DNA from 2 places in the Streptomyces sp. NPDC017225 genome. Region 2 is predicted to be linked to the other one. Evidence: riboswitches for the same ligand, from Rfam matches in the RefSeq annotation. Region 2 holds a riboswitch; the other holds the start of a gene.
The links. A riboswitch is a leader RNA that binds a small molecule or an ion and turns the genes downstream of it on or off. The one in region 2 is predicted to bind S-adenosylmethionine.
Positions count from the first base shown of each region.

Region 1: it holds a riboswitch for S-adenosylmethionine, as region 2 does, so the genes downstream of both, thrC (threonine synthase) here and ACH4NX_RS08375 (aminotransferase class V-fold PLP-dependent enzyme) in region 2, are expected to answer to the same signal.

Region 1 is NZ_JBIRNE010000006.1:34,685-43,212, reverse strand. It holds gene ACH4NX_RS15750 (carboxylesterase/lipase family protein) at 1-1,370, opposite strand, end outside; gene ACH4NX_RS15745 (NADH:flavin oxidoreductase) at 1,415-2,545, opposite strand; gene groL (chaperonin GroEL) at 2,771-4,396, opposite strand; gene ACH4NX_RS15735 (cold-shock protein) at 4,753-4,956, opposite strand; gene ACH4NX_RS15730 (MoaD/ThiS family protein) at 5,373-5,648, opposite strand; gene thrC (threonine synthase) at 5,645-6,949, opposite strand; SAM riboswitch class I at 6,967-7,114, opposite strand; gene ACH4NX_RS15720 (glucosyl-3-phosphoglycerate synthase) at 7,302-8,276, shown strand; gene ACH4NX_RS15715 (hypothetical protein) at 8,280-8,528, opposite strand, start outside.
Region 2 is NZ_JBIRNE010000003.1:247,882-256,409, forward strand. It holds gene ACH4NX_RS08355 (HAMP domain-containing sensor histidine kinase) at 1-1,152, shown strand, start outside; gene ACH4NX_RS08360 (response regulator transcription factor) at 1,172-1,834, shown strand; gene ACH4NX_RS08365 (SLC13 family permease) at 1,922-3,337, shown strand; gene ACH4NX_RS08370 (glycerate kinase) at 3,421-4,659, shown strand; gene ACH4NX_RS08375 (aminotransferase class V-fold PLP-dependent enzyme) at 4,578-5,981, opposite strand; SAM riboswitch class IV at 6,163-6,279, opposite strand; gene trpD (anthranilate phosphoribosyltransferase) at 6,359-7,423, opposite strand; gene ACH4NX_RS08385 (cytochrome bc complex cytochrome b subunit) at 7,555-8,528, opposite strand, start outside.

The DNA.
Region 1 (8,528 bases), on a different contig from region 2:
GAGGCACGGAACCGGGACGACAGGGCCAGCGCCTCCGGGGACGGCTCCGCACCGGCGAACAGCAGCAGCCCCAGGTCGGCCCGGAACGTGCCGAAGAGGAGCGGGACGTCCAGGGCGTGGCAGGCGCCGAGGGCGCCGCCGTCGCCCGGGGCCGGCCAGGTCAGCTCGTAGACGTGGGACCGGCCGCCACCCGCGAGGTGGGCCTCGGCCAGGTGCAGGGACGGCATGGCGAAGAGCCAGTCGGTCTGGACGCGTTCGTAGAGGTCGTTCGCCGACGCACCCGGGTACGCGGCGCGGTAGGCCGCCTCGCCGCCCGGCGCGTACAGAGCGAGGGACGCGCTCGCGCGTTCGCCGGTGATCCGGCCGAGCTTGCCCGCCATGGCGGTGAAGAGCCGGTTCTCGTCGCGGTTGTGACCGACGACCAGGTCCACGTGCCGGGACGCGCCGGACGCGAGTGCCCGCCACGGCATGACCGGCAGCACCTCGCCGTCGACGACCGGCGAGTACGGGGTGACCGTGGGCGCGGCCTGCCCCCAGCGGTCCACGTACCCGGGCATCTTCGGCGCGAGGGACTGCCCCGCCTTGACCAGCTGGTCCGGGTCCACGGCCGCCAGGTCGGCGACGGTGGGCCGCAGGCCTAGCTCGGCGGCGAGGGCGGTGGCGATGTCCCGGGCGAGCCCCTCGGAGAAGAACGCGCCCGGCACACTCTGGGCGATGGCCCGCCGGAACAGCCCGGTCGCGCTCGGCATGGCCAGCAGCGAGGCGACGGACCCGGCACCCGCCGACTCGCCGAAGACGGTGACCTGGTCCGGGTCGCCGCCGAACGCCGCGATGTTCTCCCGCACCCACTTGAGCGCGGCCACCTGGTCGAGCAGACCCCGGTTGGCGGGGGCGCCCTCGACGCGGGCGAAGCCCTCCATGCCGAGGCGGTAGTTGAAGGTGACGACGACCAGGTCGCCGTCCTCGGCGATGCGGCGGGCGTCGTAGCCGGGGCTGCCGGAGTGGCCGAGCTTGTAGGCGCCGCCGTAGATCCACACCATCACCGGGCGGTGGGCGGCCGGGTCCGGGTCGGGGGTCCAGACGTTGACGGTCAGCCAGTCGTCGCCCACGGCGGCGTTCGCACCACCGGCCGGGCCCACTGTGCCGAGGTCCTGCGGGGGCGGCGGGCCGAAGGCGTACGCCTCGCGTATGCCGTCCCAGGCGCGGGCCGGGCGCGGGGCGGCGAACCTGGCCCCGCCCACCGGCGGCCCGGCGAACGGGATGCCGCGGAAGACGGTCAGACCGCCCTCCCGCCTCCCGCGCACCGCACCGGCGGCGGTGCGCACCACACCTGCTGATTCCACTGATTCCACGGGGTCAGGGAGCGTCATGCCCCCAGACCCTACGCCGCGGTGCGCGCCGTGAGCGGGCCGGATCAGCTCAGGGTCCGCAGCGCCGCCGCGTCGAACGGCGCCAGCTCGTCGAAGCGGCCGGAGAGGACCTTCCGGGCCCAGTCCGGGTCCTGGAGCAGCGCGCGGCCGACGGCGACCATGTCGAACTCGTCGCGCTCCATCCGGTCCAGCAGGTTGTCGAGGCTGCCGAGCGCGGCGCCCTCGCCCAGGAAGGCCTTGCCGAACTCGCCCTCGAGGCCGACCGAGCCGACCGTGATCGTGGCCCTGCCGGTGAGCTTCCTGGTCCAGCCGGCGAGGTTGAGGTCGGAGTCGTCGAACTCGGGCAGCCAGTAGCGGCGGGTGGAGGCGTGGAAGGCGTCGACGCCGGCCGAGGCGAGCGGGGCGAGGATCGCCTCCAGCTCCTGGGGGGTCTCGGCGAGGCGGACGTCGTAGGCGTCCTGCTTCCACTGCGAGTACCGGAAGATCACCGGGAAGCCGGGCGAGACCTTCTCGCGCACGGCGGCCACGATCTCGGCGGCGAACCGGGTACGGGCCACCGGGTCGCCGCCGTAGGCGTCGGTACGGCGGTTGGTGCCCGCGTACAGGAACTGGTCGATGAGGTAGCCGTGGGCGCCGTGCAGCTCCACACCGTCGAAGCCGATGCGCTCCGCGGCCGCGGCGGCCTCGGCGAAGGCGCCGATGACGTCGTCCAGGTCGCGCCGGGTCATCGCCCTGCCGGTGACCTCGTCCTCGCCGATGCGCAGGCCGGAGGGGCCGACGGCGGGGGCGTCCGCGAACGGCGGCTCCCCGGCCTCGCGCACCATCCCGATGTGCCACAGCTGCGGCACGATCGTGCCGCCCGCCGCGTGCACCGCGTCGGCGACCTTCGCCCAGCCGGCCAGCTGCTCCTCGCCGTGGAAGCGCGGCACGCGGTCGCTCTGCCCGGCCGAGTCGTGGCCGACGTACGTGCCCTCGGTGACGATCAGGCCGACACCGGCGGCGGCGCGCCGGGCGTAGTACGAGACCACGTCCTCGCCGGGGATGCCGCCGGGCGAGAACATCCGGGTCATCGGGGCCATCGCGATACGGTTCGGCACGGTCAGGCCGTTGATGGTGGCCGGGCGGGCGAGGACCTGGGCGGCGCGCGAGGCGGCGTCGGAGGCGGTGACGGTCACGTGGGGGCTCCTCTGGAGGTACCGTTCGGTATGTGCGCATGCATTCAACGCACTCCGGCGACAACCGGCACGCCCCGCCGCGCCATTCCGTCCGTCCGTGCCGGCCCGCTGTGATCCGTGGCACACCGCCCGGCCGGCCCCGAAAACGCCCGAGGGCGGCACCCCCTGCCGGAACAGGGGGTGCCGCCCTCGGTACGTGAAGGACGGTTGATCGACCTGGGTCGATCAGAAGTCCATGTCACCGCCCGGCATGCCGCCCGGGGCGCCGCCCGCGGCGGCCTTCTCCGGCTTGTCGGCGATGACGGCCTCGGTGGTGAGGAACAGCGCGGCGATGGAGGCGGCGTTCTGCAGAGCAGAGCGGGTCACCTTCGCCGGGTCGATGATGCCCTCGGCGATCATGTCGACGTACTCACCGGTCGCGGCGTTCAGGCCGTGGCCGACGGTCAGGTTGCGGACCTTCTCCACGACGACGCCGCCCTCGAGACCACCGTTGACGGCGATCTGCTTCAGCGGGGCCTCCAGGGCGAGCTTCACGGCGTTGGCGCCGGTCGCCTCGTCACCCGACAGCTCCAGCTTCTCGAAGACCTGGGAGGCCTGGAGCAGGGCCACGCCACCACCGGCGACGATACCCTCCTCGACGGCCGCCTTCGCGTTGCGAACGGCGTCCTCGATGCGGTGCTTGCGCTCCTTGAGCTCGACCTCGGTGGCGGCACCGGCCTTGATGACGGCCACGCCGCCGGCCAGCTTCGCCAGGCGCTCCTGGAGCTTCTCGCGGTCGTAGTCCGAGTCGCTGTTCTCGATCTCGGCGCGGATCTGGTTGACCCGGCCCTGGACCTGGTCGGCGGAGCCGGCGCCGTCCACGATCGTGGTCTCGTCCTTGGTGATGACGACCTTGCGGGCGCTGCCCAGGAGGTCCAGGGAGGCGTTCTCCAGCTTGAGGCCGACCTCCTCGGAGATGACCTCGCCGCCCGTGAGGATGGCGATGTCGCCGAGCATGGCCTTGCGGCGGTCGCCGAAGCCCGGGGCCTTGACGGCGACGGACTTGAAGGTGCCGCGGATCTTGTTGACGACCAGGGTCGACAGGGCCTCGCCCTCGACGTCCTCGGCGATGATCAGCAGCGGCTTGCCCGACTGCATGACCTTCTCCAGGAGCGGCAGCAGGTCCTTGACGTTGCCGATCTTGGAGTTGGCGATCAGGATGTACGGGTCGTCGAGCGACGCCTCCATACGCTCCATGTCGGTGGCGAAGTACGCCGAGATGTAGCCCTTGTCGAAGCGCATACCCTCGGTGAGCTCCAGCTCCAGACCGAAGGTCTGGGACTCCTCGACGGTGATGACGCCTTCCTTGCCGACCTTGTCCATCGCCTCGGCGATGAGCTCGCCGATCTGGGTGTCGGCGGCGGAGATGGAGGCCGTGGAGGCGATCTGCTCCTTGGTCTCGACGTCCTTCGCCTGCTCGAGCAGGGCGGCGGAGACGGCCTCGACGGCCTTCTCGATGCCGCGCTTGAGGGCCATGGGGTTGGCGCCGGCCGCGACGTTGCGCAGGCCTTCCTTGACCAGGGCCTGAGCGAGAACGGTCGCGGTGGTCGTACCGTCACCGGCGACGTCGTCCGTCTTCTTGGCGACTTCCTTGACCAGCTCGGCGCCGATCTTCTCGTACGGGTCCTCGAGCTCGATCTCCTTGGCGATGGAGACACCATCGTTGGTGATCGTGGGGGCGCCCCACTTCTTCTCGAGGACGACGTTGCGGCCCTTGGGGCCGAGCGTCACCTTGACGGCGTCCGCGAGCTGGTTCATGCCGCGCTCGAGGCCGCGCCGTGCCTCCTCGTCGAACGCGATGATCTTGGCCATGTGAAGTGGTCCCTCCAGGACTGGGGGTGATTCCTTCGGACCGCGCCCGCGCCCGCGACGGACGGCTCGCCTGCCGTGTGGTTCCTTCCCCACCCGGCCTGCGGGCCTCACCGACCCGGTCCTTCGTTGTCACTCTCACCTTCAGAGTGCTAACGCAATGATTAGCACTCGCCCCTGCCGAGTGCAAGCGCCTCTCGGGGATCGACACCGGCGCTCAGCCACCCGCGAACACCGCCCGGGGGCGGTCCCGGCATGGTCCGGAGCGCGTCCCGGGCGCGTCCGGGCAGGCCGAAGGGCCCGTACCCCGGGAGGTACGGGCCCTTCGGCTGAAGACCGCGCTGCGGTGGCCGCGCGTCTCAGGCGCTGAGGCGAACCATGTCGGCCTGCGGGCCCTTCTGACCCTGCGAGATCTCGAACTCGACCCGCTGGCCTTCTTCGAGGGTGCGGTAGCCGTCCATCTGAATCGCGCTGTAGTGGACGAAAACATCCGCACCACCGTCGACCGCGATGAAGCCGTACCCCTTCTCCGCGTTGAACCACTTGACGGTGCCCTGAGCCATGCCTAACTCCCCTATTACTGGCCCTTGCACAGATCCGCACTTCGCGGACCCGGGTCAGACCTCGCCCCCCACGACTGGGGGCGTGCGCCGGAACGCGTCGACCGCGGCCGAATGTATCTGTCCAACTGCCCTCTGCAACAGGTCAGTCGGACGAGAAATCTGGACGCACCCGGTCCGGAATATGGCAAGAATTCGCCTGAATTCGGGTCAAGTCGGGGTCCACGAAGGGAACAAAAGCCGCGAAATACGCCCGCATTTTGGCTATTTCTTGTCGGGCCGGCGGCAGGGAGGCGGAGTTCCCGATCTCGCGATCGGGAGCGCGTTCCCCAACTCTACCGTGCTCAATCACATGGAATTGCCCCCTCCGTTTCTCTTACGGAGAGGGCAATTCGTACTACGACGTGTATCGACGCGTATCAGCCGCCGGCGACCGCGGGGATGATGGAGACGCCCGCGCCGTTGGGGGTCGCGGTCTGAAGGCCCTGCTCGAAGCGGACGTCGTCGTCGTTGACGTAGACGTTGACGAAGCGGCGGAGCTTGCCCTGGTCGTCCAGCACGCGGGCGGCGATGCCGGTGTGGTTCTTGTCCAGGTCGGCGATGACCTCACCGAGGTTCGCGCCGTCGGCGGCGACCTCGGCCTTGCCGCCGGTGTAGGTGCGCAGGATGGTCGGGATGCGAACGGTCACGCTCATGCGAGGCCAGCCTCTCGGAAGGAGTCCAGGTTCGGGCGGATGGTGGCGGTGAGGCCGGTACCGGCCACCGCGTCGAGGGTCTTCAGGCCGTCGCCGGTGTTGAGGACGACGGTGGTGAGGGACGGATCCAGGACGCCGTTCTCGATCAGCTTCCTCGTGACGCCGACCGTCACGCCGCCCGCGGTCTCCGCGAAGATCCCCTCGGTGCGCGCGAGCAGCTTGATCGCGTCGACGACCTGCTCGTCACTCACGTCCTCCACGGCGCCGCCGGTGCGGCGCGCGATGTCGAGGACGTACGGGCCGTCGGCCGGGTTGCCGATCGCCAGGGACTTGGCGATGGTGTCCGGCTTCTGCGGGCGTACGACGTCGTGGCCGGCCTTGTACGCGGTGGACACCGGCGAGCAGCCCTCGGCCTGGGCGCCGAAGATCTTGTACGGCCTGTCCTCGACCAGACCGAGCCTGATCAGCTCCTGCAGACCCTTGTCGATCTTCGTGAGCTGCGAGCCGGAGGCGATCGGGACGACGATCTGGTCGGGCAGCCGCCAGCCGAGCTGCTCGCAGATCTCGTACGCCAGGGTCTTGGAGCCCTCCGCGTAGTACGGTCGCAGGTTGACGTTGACGAAGCCCCAGCCCTCGCCGGCCGGGTCGCCGATCAGCTCGGAGCAGAAGCGGTTCACGTCGTCGTAGTTGCCCTGGATGCCGACGAGCTCACCGCCGTAGACGGCGGCCATGACGACCTTGCCCTGCTCCAGGTCGTGCGGGATGAACACGCAGGAGCGGAAGCCGGCGCGGGCGGCGGCGGCGCCGACGGCGCCCGCGAGGTTGCCGGTGGAGGAGCAGGACAGGGTGGTGAAGCCGAAGGCGCGGGCGGCCTCGATGGCCTGCGCGACGACGCGGTCCTTGAAGGAGTGCGTCGGGTTGCCGGAGTCGTCCTTGACGTACAGACCGCCGGTGACGCCGAGCTCGCGGGCCAGGTTGTCGGCCTTGACCAGCTTGGTCCAGCCGGGGTTGATGTTCGGCTTGTCGGCCACGTCGGCGGGGACGGGCAGCAGCGGGGCGTAGCGCCAGATGTTCGCGGGGCCCGCCTCGATACGCGCGCGGAGTTCCTCGGTGTCGTAGGCCGAGAAGTCGTAGGCGATCTCCAGCGGGCCGAAACACTCCTCGCAGGCGAAGACGGGGCCGAGCGGGACGCGGTGGCCGCATTCGCGGCAGGAGAGCGCTGCGGCGGGGCCCAGATCGACGGAGCCGGCGGGGGCGGGAGCGTCGGGGGTGGTGGTGCTTTCGACAGTCTGCACAGCCATGGAGGCGAGGCCCTTTCTCCTCATCTTCCTCACGACGCATCTCGCCGTGAGACGGATTTGGCACCTTCCCGAGCCGGGAGCCTCGCCACGTCCGCGTGACAGGAACCGACTGGAGGGTTGCCGGGGCTTCAACGGGCCGTATCCCTCTGCCCCTCTGGATGAGCGGTATTCGATTGTTGATCCCGCTCGGCCTGTCGCGCCTGGCGCGCTTGTCGAGCGTTGGTGCGTGCGGGACCCCCGGCATGCGGTGGGCCTCCGCGTTGTTCAAGACTGTAACCGAAGGCCAGGGCGGTTGAGACAGTCGTCCGCACCGCGAGATGGATCACACCGGACCACGAAGGAGCCACCGAACGTGCTGGAAGAAGTCGAGCGCTGGCTGAGCGCACGCTCCTGGTCCGTGTCGGACCGGCCGATCCAGCAGCTCCTGGCCGCCAAGCACACCACCGGGCAGTCGGTCAGCGTGGTGCTCCCCGCCCTCGACGAGGAGGCGACGGTCGGCGACATCGTCACGGTGATCCGCCGGGACCTGATGGGGCGCGTCCCGCTCGTCGACGAGATCGTGGTCGTGGACTCCGGATCGAGCGACCGCACGTCGGCGGTGGCCGCGGCGGCGGGCGCGCGCGTCGTGCACCGCGACGCGATCCTGCCCCGCATCCCGGCCGTGCCCGGCAAGGGCGAGGTGCTGTGGCGCTCGCTGCTGGTCACCGGCGGCGACATCGTCTGCTTCGTCGACGCGGACCTGCGCGAGTTCTCCGCCGACTTCGTCACCGGGATCGTGGGGCCGCTGCTCACCGACCCGGGCGTGCACCTCGTCAAGGCCATGTACGACCGCCCGCTCACCGTGTCCGACGGCGGCCGCGCCTCCGGCCTGCCCGCGGCCGGGCAGGGCGGCCGGGTCACGGAACTGATGGCCCGCCCGCTGCTCAACATGCACTGGCCGCGGCTGGCCGGTTTCGTCCAGCCGCTCGGCGGCGAGTACGCGGCCCGCCGCTCCCTCCTGGAGCGGCTCCCCTTCCCCGTCGGCTACGGGGTCGAGCTGGGCATGCTGGTCGACTCCCTGCACCTGGTGGGCCTGGACGCCCTCGCGCAGGTCGACGTCGGCGTGCGCAGGCACCGGCACCAGGACGGCCAGGCGCTGGGCCGCATGTCCGCCGCGATCTACCGCACCGCCCAGCTCCGGCTGGCCCGCGGCCACCTGGTACGGCCGTCCCTCATCCAGTTCGAACGGGGCGCCGACGGCTTCGAGCCGCGCACGTACTCGGTGGACACCGAGGAACGCCCCCCGATGACGGAGATCGCGGAGTACGCGGCCCGCAGGGTGGCCTGAGCGTCAGCCGGCGACGCCGTCCGACCAGCGCCACCTGCCGCCCGGGTCCTGCGCGCAGGTCAGGTACTCGCCACCGCGCCCGTGGGTGCTCAGGCCGCGGTGCTTCTTGGCGCAGAACTGGCCGTCGGCGTAGCAGTTGCCGGCGGGGCTGGTGAGTTCGCAGCCGCCGGTGCCGGTCCCGGAACCCGTGTCCGTACCCGTGCCGGAACCCGTGTCCGTGCCGGGATCCGGGGCGGGGGCCGTCGTACGGGC
Region 2 (8,528 bases):
GACCTGGACGAGGAACTGATCGGCCTGGTGGGCGAGAAGGGCAGCAGGCCCACCCAGATCATCCAGCAGCGCGAGATCCCGGTCGCCCTGCCCCTGCACAAGGACGCCGACGCCAGGCGCCGCATCTACGCCTCGTCCGACTCCACCGGCACCCTGCACCGGCCTGAGGGGGACATCCGCTGGGCCAAGGTCACCGTGGCCCGGTACGGCGGCGAACCGGCGGCCGCGTTCGTGGTCGCCTTCCACCCCGGGCGGGAACAGGCCCGCGCCAACGAGGTGTTCCGCGTCCTGCTCGCCATCTCCGGCGTCGCCCTGCTGATGACGACCGGCATCGCCTGGGTGGTCGCGGGCCGGATCCTCAAACCGGTCCGGCTGGTGCGGACCACCGCCGCGCAGCTCACCGAGCAGGACCTGACCCGGCGCATCCCGGTGCACGGACACGACGACGTGGCCGCGCTCGCCGAGACGTTCAACGCCATGCTCGACCGGCTGGAACGCGCCTTCGCCACCCAGCGCCGGTTCGTCGACGACGCGAGCCACGAACTGCGCACCCCGATCACCATCGTCCGCGGCCACCTGGAGCTGATGGGCGACGACCCGGCGGAACGCGAGGAGACCGTCCGCCTCGTCACCGACGAACTGGACCGGATGAGCCGCATCGTCGAGGACCTGCTGCTCCTCGCCAAGGCCGAGCGCCCCGACTTCGTCACCCCCGAGCCGGTCCAGCTCGCCGAACTCACCGCCGACGTCTACGTCAAGGCCCGCACCCTCGGCGAGCGGGACTGGGTGCTGGACGGGGTCGCCGACCGCGAGGCCCGGCTGGACCCCCAGCGGATCACGCAGGCCATGGTGCAGCTCGCGCAGAACGCCGTGCAGCACACCACCGCCGGCCAGACCATCCGCATCGGCTCCCGCTCCGACGGCACCCGTATCGAGCTGTACGTCGCCGACTCCGGGCCCGGGGTCCAGCCGCAGGACGCCGAGGTCGTCTTCGAGCGGTTCCGGCGCGGCACGGCCCGGCGCGGGGCGCGCGGCAGCGGTGCCGGGCTCGGGCTGTCGATCGTCAAGGCGATCGCGGAGGGCCACGGCGGGCGGGTCGCCCTGCGCACCACCGAGGGTGGCGGCGCCACCTTCGTACTGACACTGGACTGATTCCGGAAGAGGCACGCCCATGAACCGCATCCTCATCGTCGAGGACGAGGAGCGCATCGCCTCCTTCGTCGAGAAGGGCCTGCGCGCCAACGGCTTCACCACCACCGCCGTCGCCGACGGCGACGCCGCCTACGAGTACGCCCTCACCGGCGGCTTCGACCTGGTCGTCCTGGACATCGGACTCCCCGGCCGGGACGGCTTCACGGTCCTGCGCGAGCTGCGCGAGTCCCGGGTGACGACTCCGGTGATCGTGCTGACCGCGCGGGACTCCGTACGGGACACGGTGGCCGGCCTGGAGGGCGGCGCCGACGACTGGATGACCAAGCCGTTCCGCTTCGAGGAGCTGCTCGCCCGGGTACGGCTGCGGCTGCGTACGGCGGCCAGGGCGCCCGAGGTGACGGTGCTGAGGTCGGGCGACCTCTCCCTGGACCTGCGTACCCGCCGGGCCCGTGCCGCGGAGCGGACGGTGGACCTGACGGCCCGTGAGTTCGTGCTGCTCGAACTGTTCCTGCGGCATCCGGGGCAGGTCCTGTCCCGGGAGCAGATCCTGTCGCACGTGTGGGGCTACGACTTCGACCCCGGCTCCAACATCGTGGACGTGTACGTGCGGGCGCTGCGCAAGAAGCTGGGGGCGCAGCGGGTGCAGACGGTGCGGGGCATGGGGTACCGGCTGCCGGGCTGACGTATCGGCCCACCGGGCGGCATTTGGTGAAGTTTCCTTCATGTCGGACTCATTGAGGGCTCACCGCCCAGGAGAACCCTCAGTGATGTGACGTTGAATCTCCGCCTCGCGGCGGCCCTGTGCGTGGCGCTGTCCCTGTGCGCGCTGCTGGCGGTACCCGCCAACTTCCCCGCCCTCGGCGGCGACGCGCGCCTCACCCTCGCCGTCTTCGCGCTGGCCACCTGCGCGTGGATCGGTACGCCGATCGACGACACGTACATCGCGCTGGGCGCCGGACTCGCGCTGACCGCGACCGGCGTGATCAGCAGCGACACCCTCTTCGGCACCCTCGGCGACGACACGGTGTGGCTGCTGATCTGCGCCTTCGTACTCGCGGCGGCGGTGGCCCGGACCGGGCTCGCGGGGCGGGCGGCGGCGTTCCTGGTCGGCGGGGCGCGCAGCGTACGGCAGTTGGTGCACCTGACGACGGCCGCGCTGGTGGTGACGGCCTTCGCGGTGCCGGCCACGTCGGGCCGGGCGGCGCTCGCGCTGCCGGTGTTCCTCGCCCTCGCCAAGGCCCTCGCCGACCGGAAGCGACTGGTCGTGATGCTCGCGCTGCTGTTCCCGACCGTGATCCTCCTGTCGGCGGTGGCGACCCTGATCGGCGCGGGCGCCCACCTGATCACCGTGTCGGTGCTGTGGGAGTCGACCGGTGACCGGATCGGCTTCACCCAGTGGCTGCTGCTCGGCCTGCCGCTGGCGGTGACCTCCTCCCACCTGGCCGCCGAGACCGTCCTGCTGACGACCACCCGGCGGGCGGACCGCAAGGGCCCGGTGCACATCACCGCCGAGGAGATACAGCGGCACAGCGAGAGTCCGGTCACCGGCCCCTGGACGCAGGCGGAGAAACGCTGCGCCGCGCTGCTGGCCACGGTGGTGACCCTGTGGTGCAGTGAGCCGCTGCACCATGTCTCGCCGGCGGTGGTGGCGCTGATCGGCGCGGTCGTCGCCTCCTCCCCCGCGCTCGGCACCGTACGGCTCAAGGACGCGCTGAAGACCGTCCCCTGGTCGCTGCTGCTGTTCATGGCCGCGACCATGGCGATGGGCGTCGCGCTCGCCGACTCCGGCGCGGCGAAGTGGCTGGTGTCGGGACTGCCCGCGCGGGTCGCGCCGGCCGTCTTCCTCGGGATCGTGATCGCCGTCAGCACGGCGGCCCACCTGGTCCTCCAGTCCCGCTCGGCCCGCTCCTCGGTCCTGGTCCCGCTGGTCATCGCCGCGGCCCTGGGCGCCGGGGTCAACCCGGTCGCCGCCGCGCTCGCGTCCACCGCCGCCGCCGGCTTCTGCCACACCCTCCCGGCCTCCGCCAAGCCGGTCACGCTCTTCTCCGACATCCCCGGCACCCCCACCTACACCCCGCGCGACCTGCTGCGGCTGTCCGCCGTGCTGGCACCGCTGACCGCCGCGCTCGTGCTGTTCTTCGCCGCCGCCGTCTGGCCGCTGCTCGGCGTACCCGTGACCCGTTGAAGGAGTCCTCCATGTCCGCCATGCCCGCCGTATCCGCCGTATCCGCCGTCTCCGCCGTGCCGGTCGTGCCGGTCGTGCCCTCCCTGCTGGACCGCGTCGTCGTGGCCCCCAGCGGCTTCAAGGAGTCCCTGTCCGCCCAGGCCGCCGCCGACGCCATCGCGGCGGGCGTCCGCCGGGTCCTGCCGGACGCCGAGATCGACCTGATCCCGCTCGTCGACGGCGGCGAGGGCACGGCCGTCGCGCTGGCCGCCGCGACCGGCGGCCGGCTGGTCGCGCTGGCCGCCACCGGGCCGGTCGGTGAACCCGTCGGCACCCACTTCGCGCTGCTCGGCGCCCAGGACACGGCGGTGGTGGAGATGGCGGCCGTCGCGGGACTGTCCCTGGTCCCCCGCGCCCTGCGCGACCCGGGCGCCACCACGACGTACGGCGTCGGCGAGCTGATCCGCGCCGCGCTCGACACCGGCGTACGGCGGGTCCTGATCGGCTGCGGCGACTCGGGTACGTCGGACGGGGGCGCGGGCGCGCTCCAGGCGCTCGGGGCGCGGCTGCTGGACGCCGACGGCTTCGAACTCCCACCCGGCGGGCGGGAGCTGACCCGCCTCGCCCGCATCGACCCGTCGGGGCTGGACACCCGGCTCAAGGACACCGAACTGCTCGTCGCCTGCAACCCGTTCAACGTGCTGTGCGGAGAGCGCGGCGTGGCCCGGGTGTTCGGCCCGCAGAAGGGGGCGACGCCCGCGCAGGTCGAGGAGTTGTCGGCCGGGCTGGAGAACTGGGCGCGCGTCCTCACCCGCGACCTCGGTGTCACCGGCACCGACCTGCGCCACGGCCCCGGCACCGGCGCCTCCGGCGGGCTGGGCGCGGGGCTGGCCGCCGTCGGGGCCCGGCTGCTGCCCCGTTTCGACGTGCTGCTCGACCACCTCGACCTGGACGCCCGCCTGGCCCGCGCCGACCTGGTGCTCACCGCCGAGGGGGCGCTGGATCACCAGACGCCGCGCGGCAAGGTCCCGGCCGAGGTCGCCCGCCGCGCCAAGCTCTACGGCCGTCCCGTCCTCGCCCTGGCCGGCACGCTCGGCGAGGGCGCGCACGAGGTGCCGGGGGTGGACGCCTGCCACGGCATCATGCCGGCGCCGATGGCCCTGGCGGACGCGCTGCTGCGCGCCGCCGAGCTGCTCACGGACGCCACGGAGCGGGCGCTGCGGATGATCCTGCTGGGGTCGCGGCTGCCGGGCCGGGCCGCTCAGACGGCGGAAGCCGTCTCGGCGCCGGACGTGTCGGCGGAGGTGGTGTCGGGGACGCAGCGGCCGTCCTCGGTGCGGTAGTTCCACCGGGCGCCGTCGCTCACCAGCTCCCGCACGGCGTGCACGAACCGCTCGACGTGCTCGTCCGGGGTGCCCGCGCCGAAGCTCACGCGGATGGCGTTGAGGGACTTCTCGCCGGGCGCCGCCTCGGGGGCGCCGCACTCGCCCTGCGCCTGCGGGTCACCGCCGAGCAGGGTGCGCACCAGCGGGTGGGCGCAGAACAGACCGTCGCGCACGCCGATGCCGTACTCGGCGGAGAGCGCGGCGGCGAAGTGCGAGCTGTTCCAGCCCTCGACGACGAAGGAGAGCACGCCGACGCGGGGGGCGTCGTCACCGAAGAGGGAGAGGGTCCGCACCTCGGGCACCTCGGCGAGTCCCTCCCGTACCTTCCGGATCAGGTGCTCCTCGCGGGCGACCAGGCTGTCGAACCCGGCCTCGGTGAGCGCCTTGCAGGCGGAGGCGACGGCATAGGCGCCGATGACGTTGGGCGACCCGGCCTCGTGCCGGGCGGCGCTGTCGTGCCACTCCACGTCCACGCCCCCGTCGGCGCGCCGGGTGACGCTGCGGCTGGCGCCGCCCCCGGCGAGGTACGGCTCCGCCTCGCGCAGCCAGTCGGCGCGGCCGGCCAGCACCCCGGAGCCGAAGGGGGCGTAGAGCTTGTGTCCGGAGAAGGCGACCCAGTCCACGTCCAGGTCGGCCACGGAGACCGGGTGGTGCGGGGCGAGCTGGGCGGCGTCCAGGACGATCCGGGCGCCGTGCGCGTGCGCGGCGGCGGCCAGTTCACGCACCGGCCACAGCTCACCGGTGACGTTGGAGGCGCCGGTGACGCAGACCAGGGCGGGCCCGTACGGCTCACGGGCGGCGAGGGCGCGCTCCAGCGTCTCGACGGCCTGCGCGGGAGTGCGCGGGGCGTCCAGGCAGGTCACGTCGGCGCCCCGCCAGGGCAGCAGCGAGGCGTGGTGCTCGGTCTCGAAGACGAAGACCCGGCAGCCGTCGGGCAGCGCGCCCGCGAGCAGGTTGAGGGAGTCGGTGGTGGACCGGGTGAAGACGACCTGGTCGCCGTCCCGGCAGCCGAGGAACCCGGCGACGGTCCCGCGGGCGTTCTCGAACAGGTCGGTCGACAGCTGCGACAGGTACCCGGCGCCCCGGTGCACGCTGCCGTAGTACGGGGCGTAGGCCGCCACGTCGTCCCAGACCCGCTGGAGCGCGGGCGCGCTGGCGGCGTAGTCGAGAGCGGCGTAGGCGACCTCGCCGCCGGTGACGAGCGGGACGGTGACATCTCGCCCCAGAACCGGCAGAGGGGCACAAAGGGACTGGTCGACGGCAGCGGTGGAGACGGACATGGGTGTACTCCCGTGAAGGCAGGTGCCGTCACCACGCGAACCGCGGCGGCTCGAGCGTGGGGACGGAGAAGAAAGGGGGATGCGGAGGCGGGGCTCTGCGGCCCTATCGCATTCGCTGGTTCACGGGAGGCTCCCTCGAACGACCAGGACCCCTGGGCTGATCACTCGGAAGAGTGCGAGGGGTCCGCGCTTGCCGCAGACCTCGCTGCCTACGGCCTGGTCTTCACCCGGGGCACCCCGCCACGGACGGAGGGTTGCCGGACAGTCGGCCGGGGCCGAATGACTGTCGCTCATGACCTGCACAGGAACGTACGGGAAAAGATCGGCGCCCCGCAACCCGGGTCCGGATCGCGGGACGCACGTCACACGGGAGGGCGTTACGCGTTGCTCACGGCCACCCAGCGGTCCAGCACCCGTTTGGCGGCGCCCGAGTCGATCGCCTCGGCGGCCCGGTCCATGCCGGCCCGGAGCTGCTCGGTCAGCGGCGCCTCGCCGGGCGCCAGGGCCACCAGGGCCGCCGCCGAGTTCAGCAGCACCGCGTCCCGTACGGGGCCCACCTCGCCGGCCAGCAGGCGGCGGGCGACGTCGGCGTTGTAGGAGGCGTCGGCGCCGCGCAGCGCCTCGACCGGCACCAGTTCCAGGCCGACGTCCCGCGGGTCGAAGCTCTCCTCGGTCACCCGGCCGTCCCGCACCACCCAGACCCTGGAGGTGGAGGTCGTGGTCAGCTCGTCGAGGCCGTCGTCGCCGCGGAACACCAGGGACGAGTGGCCGCGCTCGGCGAAGACACCGGCGATGATCGGCGCCATCCGGGCGTGGGCGACCCCGATCGCCTGGGACTTCACCCTGGCCGGGTTGGTCAGCGGGCCCAGGAAGTTGAACACCGTGCGGATACCCAGCTGGCCGCGGGCCGCCGCCACGTGGCGCAGCGCCGGGTGGAACTTCACGGCGAAGCAGAAGGTGATGCCGGCCTCCTCGGCGACCTCCGCCACCCGTCTCGGCGTCAGCTCCAGATTGACCCCGAGCTTCTCCAGGACGTCGGAGGCCCCGGACGCCGAGGAGGCGGCCCGGTTGCCGTGCTTGACGACCTTCGCCCCCGTGCCGGCCACGACGATCGCCGACATGGTGGAGATGTTGACCGTCTTGGCGCCGTCGCCGCCGGTGCCGACGATATCGACCGTCTCCCCCGGCACCTCGATCACGTTGGCGTGCTCGTACATGGTGCGGACGAGACCGGAGATCTCCTCGACCGTCTCCCCCTTGAAGCGGAGGCCCACCGCGAGGCCGGCGATCTGCGCGTCGGTCGCCTCGCCGCGCATGATCACGTCCAGCGCCCACGCGGTGTCGTCCGCGGAGAGGTCGTGGCCGTCCAGCAGTTTGTTCAGCACGGCGGGCCAGGAGCGGCCCGCCGCGATGTCGCCTCCAGCGGGGGTCACAGCGCTCATGAGCCGCTCCTGCATCGTGTGTGTGGTGGGAAGGGAGTGTGCTCCCACCCTATCCAGCCCCGGGCAGGGCGAAGGGCCCCGTCCGAGGATCGGACGGGGCCCTTCGACCGTGGTGTGGCGACGCTGGAGGGTCAGTGGTGGCCGTGGCCGCTCGTGATCTCCTTGTACTCCTCGACAGTCGGCTTCGGGATCTGCGCGTCCTCGCCGTAGTAGGCCTCGCTGAGCTTGGCGCGGAGCTTCTCGGTGCTCTTCACCTTGCGCTCGACGCCGTTCTCGTCGACCGTGGGGCCGATCTCGGCGGGCTTGTACTGCTCGTGCGCCGTGAGCGTGTGCAGCTGCTCCTGGCTGAGCGGCTCGTGCACCTCGATGAACTCACCGTGCGGCAGGCGCTTGATGATGCCCGACTCGCGGCCGTGCAGCACCTTCTCCTTGTCCCGGCGCTGCAGGCCGAGGCAGATCCGCTTGGTGACGACGAAGGCGACGACCGGCCCGAGGAAGAACCCGATCCGCACGAACCAGGTGACCGCGTTGATCGACAGGTGGAAGTGGGTGGCGACGATGTCGTTGCCACCGCCGATCAGCATGATCATGTACGCGGTGACCCAGGCCACACCGAACGCGGTCCGGGTCGGGGCGTTGCGCGGCCGGTCCAGGATGTGGTGCTCGCGCTTGTCCCCGGTCACCCAGGACTCGATGAACGGGTACAGGGCGATCAGCATCAGGAAGATGCCGAAGATCACCAGTGGGATGAAGACGCCCAGGACCAGCGTGTGACCCCAGAAGTTGATCTCCCAGCCGGGCATCGCCCGGACCAGGCCCTCGGCGAAGCCCATGTACCAGTCGGGCTGGGCGCCCGTGGAGACCATGTCCGGCCGGTAGGGGCCGATGGACCAGATCGGGTTGACCGCCACGAGGCCGGCGATGGCCGCGATGACACCGAAGACCAGGAAGAAGAAGCCTCCGGCCTTCGCCATGTACACCGGCAGCAGCGGCATGCCGACGACGTTCTTGTTGGTCTTGCCGGGACCCGCGAACTGCGTGTGCTTGTGGTAGAAGACCAGGATCAGGTGGCCGACCACGAGCCCGAGCATGATGCCCGGCAGCA